4 regions of the Mesorhizobium sp. M1078 genome follow, and region 2 is predicted to be linked to each of the others. Evidence: predicted binding sites of a transcription regulator. Region 2 holds the regulator's gene; each other region holds the start of a gene.

Evidence for each region. Region 2 encodes LexA, which represses DNA repair genes until DNA is damaged. Its sites were predicted from a motif close to TGTTCNNNNTGTGTTCNG; they were not measured.
Region 1: a site for LexA is predicted at 1,503-1,520, ahead of NKH38_RS09700 (YifB family Mg chelatase-like AAA ATPase). Genes of this name have one in related genera too.
Region 3: a site for LexA is predicted at 2,198-2,215, ahead of uvrA (excinuclease ABC subunit UvrA). Genes of this name have one in related genera too.
Region 4: a site for LexA is predicted at 2,832-2,849, ahead of NKH38_RS28160 (ImuA family protein). Genes of this name have one in related genera too.

The regions. Positions count from the first base shown of each region.
Region 1 covers NZ_JAMYMP010000005.1:123,642-128,485, reverse strand. Annotated here, with positions in the region: gene NKH38_RS09710 (glycosyltransferase family 2 protein) at 1-174, opposite strand, end outside; gene NKH38_RS09705 (glycosyltransferase) at 359-1,423, shown strand; gene NKH38_RS09700 (YifB family Mg chelatase-like AAA ATPase) at 1,615-3,147, shown strand; gene NKH38_RS09695 (malate synthase G) at 3,353-4,844, opposite strand, start outside.
Region 2 covers NZ_JAMYMP010000018.1:16,769-21,612, forward strand. Annotated here, with positions in the region: gene NKH38_RS21815 (ComEC/Rec2 family competence protein) at 1-2,285, shown strand, start outside; gene lexA (transcriptional repressor LexA) at 2,279-3,061, opposite strand; gene NKH38_RS21825 (GntR family transcriptional regulator) at 3,267-4,031, opposite strand; gene kynU (kynureninase) at 4,199-4,844, shown strand, end outside.
Region 3 covers NZ_JAMYMP010000006.1:90,310-95,153, forward strand. Annotated here, with positions in the region: gene NKH38_RS10940 (ArsR/SmtB family transcription factor) at 1-111, shown strand, start outside; gene NKH38_RS10945 (SRPBCC family protein) at 108-575, shown strand; gene NKH38_RS10950 (ATP-dependent Clp protease proteolytic subunit) at 605-1,213, shown strand; gene NKH38_RS10955 (hypothetical protein) at 1,360-1,581, shown strand; gene uvrA (excinuclease ABC subunit UvrA) at 2,365-4,844, shown strand, end outside.
Region 4 covers NZ_JAMYMP010000035.1:55,591-60,434, forward strand. Annotated here, with positions in the region: gene NKH38_RS28150 (error-prone DNA polymerase) at 1-340, opposite strand, end outside; gene NKH38_RS28155 (DUF6504 family protein) at 337-1,815, opposite strand; gene NKH38_RS28160 (ImuA family protein) at 1,757-2,809, opposite strand; gene NKH38_RS28165 (metallopeptidase family protein) at 3,038-3,460, shown strand; gene NKH38_RS28170 (DUF1737 domain-containing protein) at 3,623-3,829, opposite strand; gene NKH38_RS28175 (HpcH/HpaI aldolase/citrate lyase family protein) at 3,869-4,750, opposite strand.

The sequences.
Region 1 (4,844 bases), on a different contig from region 2:
GTCGGTCGAAAAATCATCGACCACCACGCATTCGAACGCAGTGTATGTCTGCGCCGCTACGGATCGGATCGCAGTGTCGATGAATGCCTCTTGATTGAAACAGCCTACGCAAACGGATACGGTTGGTAGCGCGATGTGAGAACCAGCTCCGCTTGGGACGATGTTTTCTTTCAAGAGGCGCTTCTCCGTACACCAGATTTGATCGCCTGAGATATTCCGTCGATCAAATGGCGGTGTTTCTTTGCCAAATTTCTCTCTATCGAAGCGAGTTTTTCTCCGCACTCAAGATCGCAATTGCCGCATGTTGACCCTACAGCACGGGTATCGCCCTCCTACCAAATTCGAGATTGTCAGAGCCATGCTGCGTCATGGCCACAACCTCAGAAAAGGGCACCCTTCCGCGAAGTCGCAACCTGCTCTTCAGGCCAGTTTGCTGTCGGACGATCCGTTCATATCCTATTCGGGAATGTCCGGTACGCCGCTCGGATTAGCAAGTCATATGCCTTTCCGTCCACGCAGCCACCGCGCCTGGTTTCTCATCTCGCCAACCTGGTCCATCGAAAACAGTGCTAGCGTCAAAACCATCCGGACCTATGCCGTTCTGCATAGACTCAAGAACCCCCGTCACTCGCTAATCTTCCTATCCAACACTCAGGCAGAGGCTGATCTGTTGAACCAGTCCGGCGAGGCCGCCGTCCTGCACAACAAGACGTCAACAACCTCCGAACACATATTCAGGCCTCTCGATGACGTCCCTGTAGAATTTGATGCAATCTACAATGCGCAGCTGGCTCCGTGGAAGCGCCATGACTTGTCGCTTGGCATCCAGCGTTGCGCATTTGTCTTCTATCGAGATTCAAGCGGATCCTCCACGACGGAGTCGGAAAGAGCGCGAATAAATCGGCATAGGGAGCTCGCGCCGCATCACGTCTTTATCAACGAGTTTGACGGCACCGGCAAGCCTGTCCGATTGGCACCGGCTCAGGTGAACACGCATCTAAATCGTGCAGCCGTGGGAATCTGTCTCTCTCACCTGGAAGGACCAATGTTCGCCAGCACGGAATATCTTCTCGCGGGCCTTCCAGTGGTCACGACGCCGAACCGTGGTGGCCGAGACCTTTATCTGGATGCCGACTATTCGCTTACAGTTCCACCCGATCCTCGATCCATCGCGGAGGCTGTCTTGGCACTGAAGGAGCGGCGAATACCCCGGGCTCATATTCGTACGCAAACTTTGAAACGAGTTGAACGGGACCGCGGGCGGTTCATAGACCTTGTAAATGAGATTTTTCTGGAAAGCGGCTCTTCGCGCCGGATCGCCATGCCCTGGCCTTTCCGATATCCTGTCATGGAGTGGCTTCCACCCCAAATCGCAATCGATCGATCCCTTTCAGGTGCGGTCGATGCCTTCGTCACCGCTTAGACGGCAACAGCCTCGGATTGCCGGAGGAACTCTGTCGCCCTCTACCGGGCACAACGCGGCTGCAACCAGCACGGCTGCGTGTTCCTGTAATGTTCTTGCCTTGGCCTGAAATCTATGGTTGTCTTGTCGTGACGTCGCTCGCGGCCTGAACCACAAGGTCGAGGCGAAGCCGGTTTCCGGGGGCAGGGCAAATGGTGGCGCGGGTTCGCACGGTTGCTTTCCAGGGCATCGAGGCCGTGCCGGTCGATGTCCAGGTGATGATCGCGCCGGGCAAGGTCGGCATGCAGATCGTCGGCCTGGCCGACAAGGCGGTGGCCGAAAGCCGCGAACGCGTGCAGGCGGCGCTCCATGCATCCGGCCTGTCGATGCCGTCGAAGAAGGTGACGGTCAACCTCGCTCCAGCCGATCTGCCCAAGGAAGGCAGCCATTACGACCTGCCGATCGCGCTCGGCCTGATGGCAGCACTCGGCGCCATTCCGGGCGACATGCTGGCCTCCTATGTCGTGCTCGGCGAATTGTCGCTCGACGGAACCATTGCCGCGGTTGCAGGCGCCCTGCCGGCGGCGATCGGCGCCAATGCCGAGGGCAAAGGCCTGATTTGCCCGTTCGGCTGCGGGCCGGAAGCGGCCTGGGCGGGAAAGGATTTCGACATATTGGCGCCGCGCAGCCTGATTGCCATCGCCAATCATTTTCGCGGCACGCAGGTGCTGTCGCGACCCGAGCCCGGCATTCATGTCTCGGCGCGCGACCTGCCCGACCTCTCAGACATCAAGGGCCAGGAAAGCGCCAAGCGGGCGCTGGAAGTGGCGGCGGCCGGCGGCCACAATCTCTTGATGGTAGGGCCTCCCGGCTCGGGAAAATCGATGCTGGCGCAGAGGCTGCCTTCAATTCTGCCGCCACTGGCGCCCAAGGAACTTCTTGAAGTCTCGATGATCGCCTCGGTGGCCGGCGAGCTCGGCGAAGGCAAGCTCACCGACCGGCGGCCGTTCCGCGCCCCGCACCATTCGGCTTCGATGGCGGCAATGGTCGGCGGCGGCATCAGGGCGCGGCCGGGCGAAGTATCGCTTGCCCATAACGGCGTCCTGTTCCTCGACGAGTTTCCCGAATTCACGCCGCAGACCTTGGATGCGCTGCGCCAACCGCTGGAGACCGGCGACTGCATGATCGCGCGCCCCAACCACCGCGTCACCTATCCAGCGCGCATCCAGCTGGTGGCGGCGATGAACCCGTGCCGTTGCGGCATGGCCGGCGAGCCCGGCTATCGCTGCCTGCGCGGCGAACGCTGCCGCACCGATTACCAGGCGCGCATCTCAGGCCCGTTGCTCGACCGCATCGACCTCAGGATCGAGGTACCGGCGGTCTCGGCCGCCGACCTGATCCGGCCCGACCGAGCGGAGAAAAGTGCAGCCGTCGCCCAGCGCGTGGCGCGCGCCCGCACCATCCAGCGCGAACGTTTCGAGCGGCTGGGCGTTACCAGCGCCACCACCAACGCCCATTGCTCGCCTTCTGTTATCGAGGACATCGCCGCGCCGGACGCAGCAGGCCTGTCGCTGCTGAAAGACGCCAGCGAGAAACTCGGCTTTTCTGCGCGCGCCTATCACCGCGTGCTCAAAGTGGCGCGCACACTGGCTGACCTCGACGCCAGCGAAACCGTCGGCCGAATTCACCTGGCCGAGGCGATTTCCTACCGCATGATGTCGGAGCGGGTAGCGCAGGCGGCGTAACGCTCCTCCTTGAGGGGAAGGTGGCCCCGAAGCGGCAGGGTGGGGGTCGCCGAAGAATGGTCGATCTTTTTGGAGCCGAGCCGAGAAAGGGCCTCTGCAATTACATTGCTTGTAGTGTCGTCCGAAGGGAGTCGCTGCACTTCACGCAGGACCCCACCCGGCCCTTCGGGCCACCCTCCCCTCAAGGGGGAGGGAAACGCAGGCGCTAATTCGCCCGCTCTTTCGCCTTCAGCTCCAGCCGCCGTGCGTGCAGCACCGGTTCCGTATAGCCATTCGGCTGTTCGCGGCCTCTAAACACCAGGTCGCAGGCGGCGTGGAAGGCGATGGAATTGTCGAAATCGGTGGCCATCGGGCGGTAGAGCGGGTCGCCGACATTTTGGAGGTCGACGATCGCTGCCATGCGCCGCAGCGAATCCATCACCTGAATTTCGGAGCAAACCTTGTGGTGCAGCCAGTTGGCGATGTGCTGCGAGGAGATGCGCAGCGTGGCGCGGTCTTCCATCAGGCCGACATCGTTGATGTCGGGCACTTTCGAGCAGCCGACGCCCTGGTCGATCCAGCGCACGACATAGCCGAGAATGCCTTGCGCATTGTTGTCGAGCTCGCGCTGGATCTCGTCGGGGGTCCAGTTCGGCCGCACCGCCACCGGCACCGACAATATATCATCGAGCTTCGCCTTCGGCCGGCTCTTGAGCGCCGCCTGGACGGCATGGACATCGACCTTGTGATAGTGCGTGGCGTGCAACGTCGCCGCCGTCGGCGACGGCACCCAGGCGGTGTTGGCGCCGGCCTTGGGATGCGCGATCTTCTGTTCCAGCATCGCCGCCATCAGATCCGGCATCGCCCACATGCCCTTGCCGATCTGGGCGTGGCCGGCCAGACCGCATTCCAGCCCGGTGTCGACATTCCACGCCTCATAGGCGGAGATCCAGGCGGCCTGCTTCATGTCGCCCTTGCGGATCATCGGCCCGGCTTCCATCGAGGTGTGGATCTCGTCGCCGGTGCGGTCGAGGAAGCCGGTGTTGATGAACACGACGCGTTCCTTGGCGGCGCGGATCGCCTCCTTGAGGTTGATGGTGGTGCGCCGCTCCTCGTCCATGATGCCCATCTTGATGGTGTTTGCCGCCATACCGAGCAGCGCTTCGACGCGGTCGAAAATCTCGACTGCGAAGGCGACTTCCTCCGGCCCATGCATCTTCGGCTTCACCACATACATTGAGCCCGCGCGGGAATTCATCCGACGCCCGTTGGCGCCGACATCGTGCAGCGCGATCAGCGCCGTCATCGCCGCATCCAAGATGCCTTCCGGCACCTCGTTGCCATCGCGGTCGAGGATGGCCGGATTGGTCATGAGGTGACCGACGTTTCGCACCAGCATCAGCGAGCGGCCAGGCAAGCTCAGCGCGCCACCACTGGGCGCGGTCCAGGCGCGGTCCGGATTGAGCTTGCGCGTGAAGGTTTTGCCGCCCTTGCTGATTTCCTCCGCCAGATCGCCCTTCATCAGGCCGAGCCAGTTGCGGTAGACGATGACCTTGTCCTCGGCATCCACCGCCGCGACCGAATCCTCGCAGTCCTGGATGGTGGTCAGCGCCGATTCCAGGATCACGTCGGCAATGCCGGCCGGGTCGGTGCGGCCGATCTGGTTGGTGCGGTCGATGAGGATCTCGATGTGCAGGCCGTTCTGGACCAGCAGGATG
Region 2 (4,844 bases):
CAGCGCCCGGATCTATCGCCCGTCTGCGCAGACGGCTTCGCCGTCCGTCATGGCCCGCGCTCCGCCGCAGCCTTGCCGCGGCCGCCAACGCGGAGCTCGACCGGGGCGTCGCCTTCCTGCTGGTGCCGGTTTTCCTGGCGGCCGGCGTCATCATTTATTTCTCGCTGGCCGGCGAGCCCGGCTTTGCGCAGCCAATCGCCATTGTGGTGCTGGTGACATGTTGCGCTGTCGCCACGCGACCTCGGCCGAGGACGCATCTGTTCTGCATGGCCGCGATGCTGTGCGCGCTCGGCGTCGTCGCCGCCAAGGTCGAGACCTGGCGCGCCGGAACGCAGATGCTCGGCTCCGAGATCCAGACACGGCTGACCGGCCGCGTCGTCAGTCTCGAACAGATGGAGAGCGGGCGCATCAGGCTGACGCTTGACGTGGTTTCGACCGCTTACCCCGAGTTGCGCTACGCCCCGGAGCGGGTCAGGCTCTCGGCGCGGACCGTTCCCGCCGATATGACCGCCGGCTCCCTGATCACCGGCTATGCCAGGCTGTTGCCGCCGACCGGTCCGGTGCGGCCGGAGAGCTACGATTTCTCCTTCGACAGCTATTTCACCGGTATCGGCGGCAGCGGCTTCTTTCTCGGGAATCCGAAAACCATTGCTACGCAGGGACCGCCGCCGCTGGCCGCGCGGCTCTCCTCGGCAATCGAGAACGCGCGCGAAAACATTGCCGACCATATCAGGGGCAAGATCGGCGGCGCCGAAGGCGAGATTGCCGCGGCGTTGATTGTCGGGGTGCGCGCCGGCATCCCGGACGAGGTCAACGAAGCGATGCGGCGCACCGGCATATACCACATCATCTCCATCTCCGGCCTGCACATGGCGCTGGTTGCCGGCACCATCATGGCGTTGCTGCGTGGCGCCTTTGCGCTGTTTCCCGATTTCTCTTCGCGCCGGCCGGTGAAGAAATATGCGGCCGCGGCAGCGCTTGTCTCGATCGCCGCCTATCTCGTTATTTCAGGCGTCGTGGTTGCCGCCGAGCGCAGCTTCATCATGCTGGCGGTCATGCTTGTCGCCGTGCTGTTTGATCGCGCCGCACTCACCATGCGCAATCTGGCGATCTCCGCCATTGCCGTCATCCTGGTGTCGCCGCACGAGGTGGTCGGTCCCAGCTTCCAGATGTCGTTTGCCGCCACTGCCGCCCTTGTCGGCGCCTATGCCGGCTGGGCCGATTACCGCGCCGACAAGGTGAGAACGCCGCTGGCAAAGCGCTCCTTCGTCGGCTTCCTGTCGCGAAAATTCGCGCTGGCCATGGGCGGCCTCGCCATGACCTCGATCATCGCCGGCAGTGCAACCTTGCTGTTCGCCATCTGGCATTTTCAGCGTGTGTCGCCGCTCAGCCTGATCGCCAATCTGGCCGTGATGCCGATTGTTTCGTTGATCGTCATGCCCTTTGCCGTGCTCAGCGCACTGGCGATGCCGTTCGGCGCCGACGGGCCGCTCCTCTATGTGATGGGCAAGGGTCTGATGGCGATGATCGCTATATCGGCCTGGATTTCCGAGCGCTCGCCGGTCGACGCCGTCGGGCTGATCTCCATCCGCTCGGTGCTGTTGGTGGCGGTCGCCCTCGTCATCGCCACCATGGCCACCACCTGGCTCAGGTTGGCGGCCGTGCCTTTCGCGCTGGCCGGCCTGTTGACGGTGCCGCAGGTGCTTACGCCCGACGTGCTCATATCCGAGGATGCGCATCTGGTGGCCATGCCGATCGGTGGCGGCGAACTCGCCCTCAACCGCGAACGCTCCAACGAATTCACCACGGACAATTGGAAACGGGCGCTGCGGGCCGAAACCATTATCCCACCTGAGATTTTCGAGGCAACAGATACGCGGTTCGATCTCGATCCGCTCGATCTGCCGCCCGGCTCGCCCTTCTATTGCACCGGCGATCTCTGTATCGCCCGGCACCCTTCCGGAGCCATTGTAGCGCTTGCGAAAGACCGCAAGACGGCGCGGCCGGCCTGTGCCTTCGCGAGCCTGATCGTCATCGATGACGCCACCGCCTACAATCCGTGCCGCGACCCGCTGGTGCTGGTCGTGACTAAGAAACAGCTGGCCCGCGACGGCAGCGCCGCCGTCTTCTTCGATCCGCAATCGGCAGCGGCAGCGCCAACCATCCGCTTCGCCGTCGACAAGCCGTATCGCCCCTGGCACGAGCAACGCCGCTTCTCCCGCGAAGCGCGCGGCCTGCCGCCTTACAACCAGCGTGAAAAGTACAAACCCAAGCCGGCTCAGTAGCGCCGGATCAATCCGACAAGCTTGCCCTGCACCTTCACCCTGTCCGGTCCAAAAATGCGGGTCTCGTAGGCCGGGTTGGCGGCTTCCAGGGCGATCGAGGCGCCCTTGCGGCGGAAGCGTTTCAGGGTCGCTTCCTCATCGTCGACCAACGCCACCACGATCTCGCCGGGGCTGGCTGTGTCGGCATTGCGGATGATGACCGTGTCGCCATCGAAAATGCCGGCCTCGATCATCGAATCGCCCTTAACCTCGAGCGCGTAGTGTTCGCCGCCCATGATCATGTCGGGCGGCACCGAGATCGAATGGGTCTGATGCTGGATGGCGTCGATCGGCACGCCGGCGGCGATGCGTCCCATAACCGGGATTGAAATCGCGGAAACGGCATCGTCATTGCCGGCCGACATCGAACGCGACGGCGAGCCCGGCCTGATCTGGCGGCCGAGACCGCCTTGGCCCAACGCGCCTTGTCCCTGGCCGCCTTGCCCTTGGCCGGTTTGACCAAGACTGCCCTGAATGACGCTCGGCGAAAACTTCCTCGCCGCATTGAGGCCTGGTGCGATCGAGTCGGGTAGCCGCAGCACTTCCAGCGCGCGCGCCCGGTTCGGCAGCCGGCGAATGAAACCGCGCTCCTCAAGCGCTGTGATCAGTCGGTGGATGCCGGACTTGGAGGCGAGGTCGAGCGCTTCCTTCATCTCGTCGAAGGACGGCGGGATTCCGCTCTCCTTCAGGCGTTCATGGATGAACATCAGAAGCTCATGTTGTTTGCGCGTCAGCATCGCGGCCCCCAAGGGTTCTGAAACCAGAATCGGAAAAAACAAACCCAGAACAAACACTATCTGTTCCAGTTGTGTTCCGCAACCTTTTAAAGTTTAATGAATGTGTTGACGTTTTGTTCAGCGTAACGTTCGGCGCTGCGAGCGCCGCCTGCGCCCAGTTGCCAGCAACGGGGTGAAACGAAGACAAAGTGCCCTGCGTCGTCGGTTACGATCGCCGCTTCCCTTTCGGACGGGGCTGCGCAGCATCCGCGCCGGGTTCGCTCTGGGCATAGACCTGCAGCGTGGAGCCGATGTGAGCGGTCATCAGAGTTTTCGCACGTTCGACGTCGCGATCGAGGGCCGCTTCCATCAGGGCGGTATGGTGTTCGATCGCCACGGCGTCGCGCAGGGCCGCCACGGCCTTCCGGTGCCCATCCGTGCGGCCGGCGGCGGCGCGCAGCGTGGGGGCCAGACCCAGAAAGCGGTGATGGCGATGCAATTGGTCGGAAATCGTTGCATTGAAGCGCAGCAGCCAGCTGGATGTCGCGGCACTGAGCAGCGCCGCATGGAAGGCATCGTGTTTTTCGTACCACGCGTCGACCGCATCATCCGATGGATCGTCGAGAACAGACCCGCACCGTGAGAGACGATAGTGGGCGGCAACGACCGCGTCTTCCCACTCACGGTCGCCTTTCTCGATCGATTCCACCAGCAGGGGCAGTTCGACCACCAGCCGCGCACGCGCCAGATCCTCGAGCTCCGCCCGAGAGACGGGAGCGACCGCAAACCCGCGGTTGCTGATGGCGGTCACAAGCCGTTCCGCCTCCAGCCGCGACAGCGCTTCGCGCAACGGCGTCCAGCCGATGCCGTAGGTGTTGCGCAACGTGCTCAGCTTCAACGGCGCGGCAGGCGCCAGCCGGGTCGCAAGAATATCGCGCCTGAGCAGGCGATAGGCCACTTCCGTCTTCGAGGTCTGCTCGTCATCCAGCATCGTGATCCATCAGTCATAAACGCTCGGCGGATCATTATATATCAAAGCCTTTCAATGGGTGAATTATATATAATGTTTGACAGTTCAAGGGCGACCACTCAAGATCGCCGGCATGTTTGGGCGGCAGGCTCCGCCGCGCGCGTTTGTCCATGGAGGGGCGCCGGATCATGAGCACGACACCCGATCTCGCTACAATCGAAGCAATGGATGCCGCCGATCCGCTGCGCTCCATGCGCGAACGCTTTGTCTTGCCGCAAGGCGTAATTTATCTCGACGGCAATTCGCTGGGTGCCGCGTCACCAGCCGTCTTCAGCGAATTGCAGCAGGCCGCCACGCAGGAATGGGCGCACGACCTCATTCGCGCCTGGAACACCGCTGGCTGGTTCAACATGCCGGTGGAACTGGGAGATCAGCTCGGACGACTGATCGGCGCGGCTGACGGGCAGACGGTGGTCTGCGACACAACCTCGATCAACATCTACAAGTTGCTGCACGCCGCGCTCGGCATGCGGCCGAATCGGTCGGTCATCGTTGCCGAGGGCGACAGTTTCCCGACCGACCTCTACATGGCCGAAGGCGTCGCCTCGACCCGGCCGGGAACGCGGCTGCGGCTGGAGGGCGTCGACGCGGCCGCAATCGAGGACCTGATCGACGACAGCGTTGCCGTCATCCTGGTCAACCACGTCAACTACAAATCCGGCCAGTTGCGCGACATGGCGGCGCTGACGCGCAAGGCACATGACGCCGGCGCGCTGATCATCTGGGATCTCTGCCACACCGCCGGCGCCTTGCCGGTCGAACTCGACCGTGCCA
Region 3 (4,844 bases), on a different contig from region 2:
GCCGATCCGCAAGGGCTCGAGCCGCTGCTCGGCTGGATCGAACGCTACCGCGCATTCTGGCCGGAGCGCATCGAAAGACTGAAGGTCGTTTTGAAGGACATGGACCAATGACCGACGAAAAGCAGACGCAGACCGCCAAAGATGCCCTCGCCTTCGAATGCGATCTGCCGGACGCACCGGAAAAAGTGTGGCGGGCACTGACCGTGCCGGACCTCTTGGCGGAATGGATGATGCCGAACGACATCAATCCGGAAACCGGCAGCCGCTTTGCCTTTGCCGGGCCTGAGAAGCCGATCGAGTGCGAAGTGCTCGATGCCGAACCGGGGCGCCTGCTGCGCTATTCCTGGCGCGAGCGTTCCGGCGACGCCGACCGCGAGGAGCTGGGGAGCATCGTCACCTTCACACTCGCCCGCACCGTTTCCGGCGGCACGCATCTGCGCATCGTCCATGACGGGTTTGTCCTGACGCCTGCGGTCGCGATGGCCGGCGCCGGCTGCCGGCTCTGGCTGCGCGCATACAAGCCCAAGCGGCCTGTCGCCGCCAACGCGCCACGCCTGTTGCTGCGCGCCGCCTAAACCGGAAAAATCAAAACGGAGACAATGAGATGAGCGGCTTTGCCAATCTGGTGCCGATGGTGATCGAGCAATCGAGCCGCGGCGAACGCGCCTTCGACATTTTCTCGCGGCTGCTGCGCGAGCGCATCATCTTCGTCAATGGCGAGATCAATGACGGCATGTCGGCGCTGGTCTGCGCCCAGCTCCTGTCGCTGGAATCGGACAATCCCGACAAGGAGATCTCGCTCTACATCAACTCGCCGGGCGGCGTGGTGACCAGCGGTTTCGCCATCTACGACACGATGCAATATGTCAGCTGCCCGGTGTCGACCGTGTGCATGGGCTTTGCCGCGTCGATGGCCTCCTTCCTGCTGATGGCGGGAACGCCGGGGCGGCGCATCGCGCTGCCCAATGCCAGCATCGTGCTGCATCAGCCTTTGGGCGGCTTCCAGGGCCAGGCCTCCGACATCCAGCGTCACGCCGAAGGCATTTTGCGCACCAAGCGGCACATGGCCGACCTCTACGCTCACCATTGCGGCCGCACCCACGAAGAGGTCGAACGCACGCTCGACCGCGATTTCTTCATGACCGCGAAGGAGGCCAAGGACTGGGGCCTCGTCGACCACGTCTTCGACACCCGCAAGCAGGCAGCGGCCTGATCGGCGGATTGAATGCAGGCCGGTGTTCCCTCAATTTCAACGCCGCTGGTCTGGCCTCGCCTTGAGCGCGGCACTATAGTCTTGCCATGCGCTACCACCTGAACAGACTGACCATAGCCATTGCCATCACGGCGGCGACATCGAGCATGGCCTTTGCCGGGGGCAGCACCAGCACGTCGCGGAAAGGCGCCCTGCCCGGCGTGACCGGCGACTACCGCATCGCCAAGCCCGCGCCGCAGCCGGAGCCGGACGACGCGCTGTCTGCCGGCGAGAACGGCACGTTCAAGATCGGCGACACCGATGTCAGGATTTCCGGCAGCATCACTGTCGATGTCGGCACGGGTGGGATCAAGCCGCCGCGCCGGTAGCCCCTTTTCCCAGCTACTATACGGGAGAGAAAGCCTGCGCCGACGACTTCCTCGCAAAAGAACAGCCCCGCCGTTGCGTCCGCTAACGGTCGGGGCTTTTTTTGGATTCCAAATCCAAACTGCCGGTAGTGTTATACCGACTTTGATTTCGGATGCTTCGCGGCATTCAACCGACGATCCGACTAGCCGTCTCTGATTTTTGTGGGATTCGGCAGGTCACGGTTTGTCTGGTGGTTTGTTGGACTGACGCGATGCGTTCGTTTGGACGCATACACTCCAATGCCTTGAAACTACCTGGCACTTATGCCCGCCGCGGCTCCACTAGCAGGTGGAGCCTCAAGGGACTATCCGGTGGCGTCATGCTCCGCTCCTATGTCCGTTGCGACTGGTGTCAATCCGAAGCACAAATCGCAAAAACCAGCGGCGTCTCGCAGGCCGCTATGGGCGGCGAGGCCATCAAAGACGGCCGGCTCCGTTGACTCCGGCAGAGTGCGCCCCTGATTCGACGGCGTCAACCTTGAATAGCCGGTTACGGAAAATGTGATCGCCGGGAGCTTACGTCAGGGTCAGTTTCTGAAACACCCTTGTCAGTTTCTGCACAGCTTTGTCAGGAGCGTGTTCGGTCTTTGTTCTTTCCGCTTGCCCGTTCGCGCGAAAGACGGTTAAACGGCTTTGGTCGAGAAGTGTGGCGTCTCTCGACGTGGCGGCAAAAATACCTACATAGGGAATGGCCGGGAAAACCCGCCGATCCCACTGACACCAGACCTGAGGCGGCGACCGGCGATGGCCGACCATAAATACCTTTCCATTCGCGGGGCACGCGAACACAACCTAAAGAATGTCGATCTCGACCTGCCGCGTGACAGCCTGATCGTCATGACCGGCCTGTCGGGCTCCGGCAAATCGTCGCTTGCTTTCGACACCATCTATGCCGAGGGCCAGCGCCGTTACGTCGAGAGCCTGTCGGCTTATGCGCGCCAGTTCCTCGAAATGATGCAGAAGCCGGATGTCGACCAGATCGACGGCCTGTCGCCGGCCATCTCGATCGAGCAGAAGACCACGTCGAAGAACCCGCGTTCGACGGTCGGCACCGTCACCGAGATCTACGACTACATGCGCTTGCTGTTCGCGCGCGTCGGCATCCCCTATTCGCCGGCGACCGGCCTGCCGATCGAAAGCCAGACGGTCAGCCAGATGGTCGACCGGGTGCTGGCGGTCGAGGAAGGCACGCGCCTTTTCCTGCTGGCGCCGATCGTGCGCGGCCGCAAGGGCGAATATCGCAAGGAACTGCTGGAGCTGCAGAAGAAGGGCTTTCAGCGCGTCAAGGTCGACGGCGTCTTCTATGAGATCGCCGATGTGCCGGCGCTGGACAAGAAGTACAAGCACGACATTGACGTCGTCGTCGACCGCATCGTCGTGCGCGGCGACCTGGCGACACGGCTTGCCGATTCCATCGAAACGGCGCTGAAGCTCGCCGAAGGGCTGGCGGTGGCCGAGTTCGCCGACCGGCCGCTCGACGCCAGCCAGACCGGCGAGGACTCGGTCAACAAATCGAAGAACGAGACGCATGAGCGCATCCTGTTCTCGGAAAAATTCGCCTGCCCGGTTTCCGGCTTCACCATTCCGGAGATCGAGCCCAGGCTGTTCTCGTTCAACAACCCGTTCGGCGCCTGCCCGACCTGCGACGGCCTCGGCAATCAGCGCGCCATCGACGCCAGCCTGATCGTGCCGGACGAAAACGTCTCGCTGCGCGACGGCGCCGTCAGCCCGTGGGCGAAATCGACCTCGCCGTATTATGCGCAGACGCTGGAAGCGCTGGGCAAGGCATACGGCTTCAAGCTCGGCGACAAGTTCAAAGACCTGACCGAAGAGGCAAAGGATGCCGTCCTGCGCGGCACCGGTGAGCGCGAGGTCACCTTCCAGTATGATGACGGCCTGCGCTCCTACAAGACGACCAAGACGTTCGAGGGCGTCATTCCCAATCTCGAACGGCGCTGGAAGGAAACCGAATCCGCCTGGATGCGCGAGGAGATCGAGCGCTTCATGTCGGCGACGCCCTGCCCGGTCTGCAAGGGTTACCGGCTGAAGCCGGAAGCGCTGGCGGTCAAAATCGCCGGAAAACACATTGGCGAGGTCACCGAGCAGTCGATCCGCAACGCCGACAAATGGTTCACCGATCTGCCGGCGCAGCTCAATGACAAGCAGAACGAGATTGCTGTCAGGGTGCTCAAGGAGATCCGCGACCGGCTACGCTTCCTCAACGATGTCGGCCTCGACTATCTGACGCTGTCGCGCAATTCCGGCACGCTGTCGGGCGGCGAGAGCCAGCGCATTCGTCTGGCGTCGCAGATCGGCTCCGGCCTCACCGGCGTGCTCTATGTGCTGGACGAGCCGTCGATCGGCCTGCACCAACGCGACAATGCGCGCCTGCTCGACACGCTGAAGCATTTGCGCGACATCGGCAACACGGTGATCGTTGTCGAACATGACGAGGACGCCATCCTGCATGCCGACTATGTCGTCGACATGGGCCCGGCCGCCGGCATCCATGGCGGCGAGATCATCGCCCAGGGCACGCCGCAGCAGGTGATGGCCAATCCTAATTCGATCACCGGCAAATATCTGTCGGGCGCGCTCGAAGTCGCCACGCCCGGTGTCAGGCGCGAGGCCAAGAAAAACCGCCGGCTGAAGATCGTCGGCGCGCGCGGCAACAACCTCAAGAACGTCACTGCCGAAATCCCGCTCGGCACCTTCACCGCCATCACCGGCGTGTCTGGCGGCGGCAAATCGACCTTCCTGATCGAGACGCTGTTCAAGGCGGCGTCGCGCCGCATCATGGGCTCGCGCGAGCATCCGGCCGATCACGACCGCATCGAGGGCCTCGAATTCCTCGACAAGGTCATCGACATCGACCAGTCGCCGATCGGCCGCACACCGCGTTCGAACCCGGCCACCTACACCGGCGCCTTCACACCGATCCGCGACTGGTTTGCCGGGTTGCCCGAGGCCAAGGCCCGCGGCTATCAGCCGGGCCGCTTCTCCTTCAACGTGAAGGGCGGCCGCTGCGAGGCCTGCCAGGGCGACGGCGTCATCAAGATCGAGATGCACTTCCTGCCCGACGTCTACGTCACGTGCGACGTCTGCCACGGCAAGCGCTACAACCGCGAGACGCTCGACGTCCTGTTCAAGGGCAAGTCGATCGCCGACGTCCTGGACATGACGGTCGAGGAAGGCGTCGATTTCTTTGCCGCCGTGCCCGGGGT
Region 4 (4,844 bases), on a different contig from region 2:
GGGTCGCGCCCTTCTCGTTTTCATCGCGCAAATTGGCTTGCGTCAGCATGCGGCAGAGATGGCCCCAGCCCTTGCGGTTCTGCGGATAGGCGAGAATGTCCGGCGTGCCGTCGCCGAACACCAGGCGGCAACCGGGGTGATAGGCGAGCTTCTCGACCTTGGCCTGCTGCCAGGCGCGCACGACGCCGGCCACCGTGTTGCGGTCTGCCAGTCCGATCGAGGAAAAGCCGAGGAATTTGGCCGCCACCACCAGCTCCTCCGGCTTGGAGGCGCCGCGCAGGAAGGAGAAGTTCGACTGGATGCCGAATTCCGCATAGGGGATGACGGTCAGCGCATTCATGCGAAGACCCCATGCATGAACCAGCGCGGCGGCAGCTGCGGGTTGCCATAGAGGCCTTGCCGGTAGAGCCAGTAGCGGCGGCCTTCGGCATCCTCGATCCGGAAATAGTCACGCGTCGATGTGACCGGATCGCTTGACGTTTCACGCCACCATTCCGGTGCGATGCGCTCCGGCCCTTCGGCACGCGCGACCCGGTAGAGCGCGCGGCGCCAGCGGAAATTCATCGGCGGCCCCTCCGGCATTTCGGTGGCCGGCACCTCGATCGGCTCGGGCGAACGGAACAGCCGGATCGGCCGTTCCGGCGGGAAGATGGTTGCGCGCGGCGCGTCTTTCGAGCCGGGCTTCCTGGGCGGTGTTTTGCGTTGTGGCGCTTCCGAGAACGGGATGGTGGCGACGGCGCGCTCCGGCAGATGGCTCTCGAGGGCGACCGGCTTCAGCACCGCACTGTCCCCGAGCCTGGCGCGGATGCGGTCGGCAAAGAGTGCCATGTCGGCGTCGTCATCCTCGGCCTCGCCGGTCAAATCGGCTTGCTGCATGTCGAAGTCGGCGGCCGCCAGCACCGAAAGCCGAACCAGGTCGAAGCCGTAGCCGGCATCGATGTCCTGTTCGAGCGCGGCCAGCCGCTCATGGAACAGGCGCTGGATCAGCTTCGGTTCGCGCAGCGGACGCGAGGTGCCGACAGCGATGCGGCTGACGGCGCCGTCGACGCGAAACAACAGCAGCGCCAGCATCCTTGCGCCTTCGCCGCGGCGTTCGAGATCGGCCTTCAGCGTCACCGCCAGCAAGAGCACCAGCCGTTCGATCTCGGCGGTCAGCACGACCGGCTCGGCCAGGTGGCGTTCGACTGAAAGGGGCGCCACCGGCAGGCGCGGCGATACCGCCTCGTCGAGGCGGCCGAGCGCCTGGTCAAGACGCAACAGCAAGGTCGCGCCGAAACGGCGGGCGAGCGGCGCGCGCGGCGCTGCCATGACCGCGCCGGCGGTGCGCAGACCGACGCTTTCCAGGCTGGCGCGGATATCGGCCTCGATGCGCAGTGCGGCCAGCGGCAAGGGGGCGAGCAGCGCTTCTTCCTCGCCGGAGACAACGATGCGGTCGCCGCAAAAGCGCGCTGCCGCCCAGGCTGCACCCGGCGTCGCGGCCAACCCGGCGCGGACATCGAAACCCTGCTGGAAAAACCGCGCAAGGATGTCGTCCAGCATGGCGCGCTCGCCGCCGAACAGGTGGGTACAGCCGGTGACGTCGAGATAAAGCCCGTCGACGCCGTCAAGCGCCACCAGCGGCGTATAGCGGTCGCACCAGTCGGCGAGGCCTTCGAGCAGCCGGCGGTCGGCCTCCGGATCGGCCTCGACAATGTCGATCGAGGGATGCATGGCACGGGCGTCGGCAATGCCCATGCCAGGCTTCAGATGCAGCGCCTCAGCCCGCTCGTCGAGGGCCGATATGCGCTGGGCGTTGCGGTCGCGATGGCTGATCACGAGCGGTGGGTGAGATGGCGGCAGATGATCCGAAGGCCGGGAACGCCACGACCGTCCCAGGCGCTGGCGCAGGATCCGTTCGGCCGCCAGATGCGGGAACCACAGCGACAGAATTCTCTGCCCGTTTTTCGCGGGGCTTTCTTTCTTCGAATGCGTGTTCATCGGGGTTCCACTCCAGTGTGAATTGTCCAGGCAGAGCGGTGCGGCTCTTGCCGATGCTGACGGTGAAGGCAGGCCGGCCGATCGAGCCGGCGAGCGACCCGGCGATCGTCCGGCGGCTCGCCGCTGGTGCAGCCGACACGATGAGGCGCACCGGGGCGGCGGTCGGCTCGGCTTCGCCGGCCTGGCGCAGCAGGAACACCGGCCGGCCGGCGTTTTGGGCGCGCGCGTGCAGCCGGCGCGTCGCGGTGAGGTCGAGCCGCTGCGGGCTGCCACGGATTTCGAGGATGATTGCGGCGAGCGCCGTCATCTTCGCGGCCTCCTCGGCTACCCACAGCGCATCGGTGAGTTTCGGCGCCTCGGAAAACAGCAATTGCTCCGGTGCGAGACCGAACATGCCCTGCAATCCCCTGGCATAGGGAAAGCCGGCCTCGCGAAAAATCTCTGATGTGCCGATCCACAGCACGGGCAAGGGCTGGCCCTTGAGGATCAGGCTGACAAGCGACAGCACAAAACCGGCGACGGCCCCGGCATTGCGGGTCTCAAGGCCATGGATTTCGCTCAAGGCGGCTTTCGGAAGGCCGCCGCTCAGCGCCGCATCGAGGCGCTCGACGCCGGTGGCCAGGAAAGCATCCGGCGAAGCCACGGCAAGCCCGCGCCGGATGATGGTGACATCGGCATCGGGTTCAGGCGCGGCGTCGAGACCGCCGCCAGGACCCGCGCGCAGCCCCTCGCCAGCCGGCGCGGCCAGGCGCTCGGGCAGCGTTCCCTCGATCTTCGCGATCTGGCGGCGCAGGGCAAAAACAGTCTCCCGCGCCACGGCTGATGTCGCCATGACGGTCAATTTCTCTCACAATTGTTCCTGTTATGTTCCTATAGATTCCAGAGGGTGCCGGAAGAGTCAAGCGGAGTCAGAAGGAATTTATTCCTTGATCAAAGGTAGCGAGCCAACCTTAGGCTTTGGTCGCAGTCATTCGGTGCAAAGAAACAGTCATTGGCCAGGTACCCGTCCATTTGCCGAGTCCGGAGGGAAAGCCTATATGCCGGGATCAAAGGACAAAGCATGGCCCGCATCTACAAGACCCGCACCTGGCACGACGAACTCTCGCCCTCGATCGAGGAGATGGAGTTTCTGGCGCTGGAGGCTTACGCGCATCTGCCCGACGATTTCCGCAAGCTGACCGGCGAGATCGTCATCATGATCGCCGAATTCCCGACCGACGAGATCATGGACGATCTGTCGCTGGAGACACCGTTTGATCTGCTTGGCCTGTTCGAGGGCCGCGGCATCGCCGAGCGCTGGAACCCGCAGACCGGCGAAGGCCCGAACCGCATCACCCTCTACCGCCGCGCCATCCTCGACTATTGGGCCGAAAACGAAGAGACGCTGGGCGACATCGTCACCCACGTGCTGATCCACGAGATCGGCCACCATTTCGGCCTGTCGGATGATGATATGGAGAAAATCGAAGAGGCGGCGGAGTGAGGCTGCGCCGATATTCAGGTGAAGCCGGCCTGCGAACGGCAGCTTCCTGCGCTTCCGGTGCTCGCGTACTTTAAGTACGCTCCGCTCCGGTTCTCGGAAACACTGTTCTCGGCTCGGCCTGACCTGAATCTCGACACAGCCTGCGTCCGTGCCTGGCAAAGCCTACCAGTCGCTCAGCTTGGTATCCGGCCCGTATTCCTGGCCGTCGATATCCTTCACCACCGCCTGGCCGCAGCGCATCGATTTGGTCTTCTTGTCGTAGGCGTAGGTCGGCGAGCCGTACAGGTGCCAGCCCTTGTTCAGCGCCGCGGTCACCTTGTGGCAGAAGGTTGAATCGTCGGGGGCGGACAAAAAGCGGTAAAGTCTCATGGATCAGATCCTGTCGTGAGTTCGTCTTTTCGGGGCGGATCATGCGCCGATGGCGGCGGCCTTCGCCAGCAATTTCTCGGCCTGCGCCAGGTGCAGCCGCTCGACCATCCTGCCGTTCAAAGCAATCACGCCCTTGCCGGCATTTTCCGGCAAGGCGAAGGCATCCTTCACCGCGCGCGCCTGGGCCAAGGCTTCGGGCGCGGGCGCAAAGGCTCGGTTGGCGGTTTCGATCTGGGCGGGGTGGATCAGCGTCTTGCCATCGAACCCCATGGCAGCGGCTTCCGTGCATTCGCGCGCAAACGCGTCGAGGTCGCGAAAATCGTTGGAGACGCCGTCGAGCATGTCGATGCCGCCGGCCCGCGCCGCCAGCACCATCTGCATCAGCCAAGGCACGAGGTAGCGCCGATCAGGCGTCGCCAGAATGCCGGTTTCCTTGACCAGATCGTTCGTTCCGGCCACGAAACAAGCTAGGCGCGAGGCCGGGTCGCGGCCGAGTTCGGCAATGGCGCCGATGTTGAGCATGGCCTTGGGCGTCTCGATCATCGCCCAGAGCTTGACGCTGTCGGGGGCAAAATTGTCGTCGAGCACGTCGCCGACTTCGAGGATATCGCGCGGCGTGGCGACCTTGGACAACAGGATGCCGTCGGGCTCGAATTTCGCCGCGGTCAGCAGGTCATCGTTGCCCCATTCGCTGGACAGCGCGTTGACGCGCACGATCATCTCGCAGCGGCGTTTCGGTCGGCTGGCGAAAATGCCGGCCAGTTTGTCCCGCGCGGCGATCTTGTCGGCGGGCGCGACGGCGTCTTCGAGGTCGATGATCACGGCATCGCAGGCCAGCGTCGCGATCTTGGCCAGCGCCTTGTCGTTGGAGGCGGGGACGTAAAGCACCGAGCGGCGCGGGCGGTAAGGTTCGCTTGTCATGGCCGATCTATGCCGCGTGGGGGCGGGTGAGGCAAGCGTCCGACCGGTACCTGATGACGAGCCAACTGCGAAAGCTTGCGCTGCCCCGCCCGTC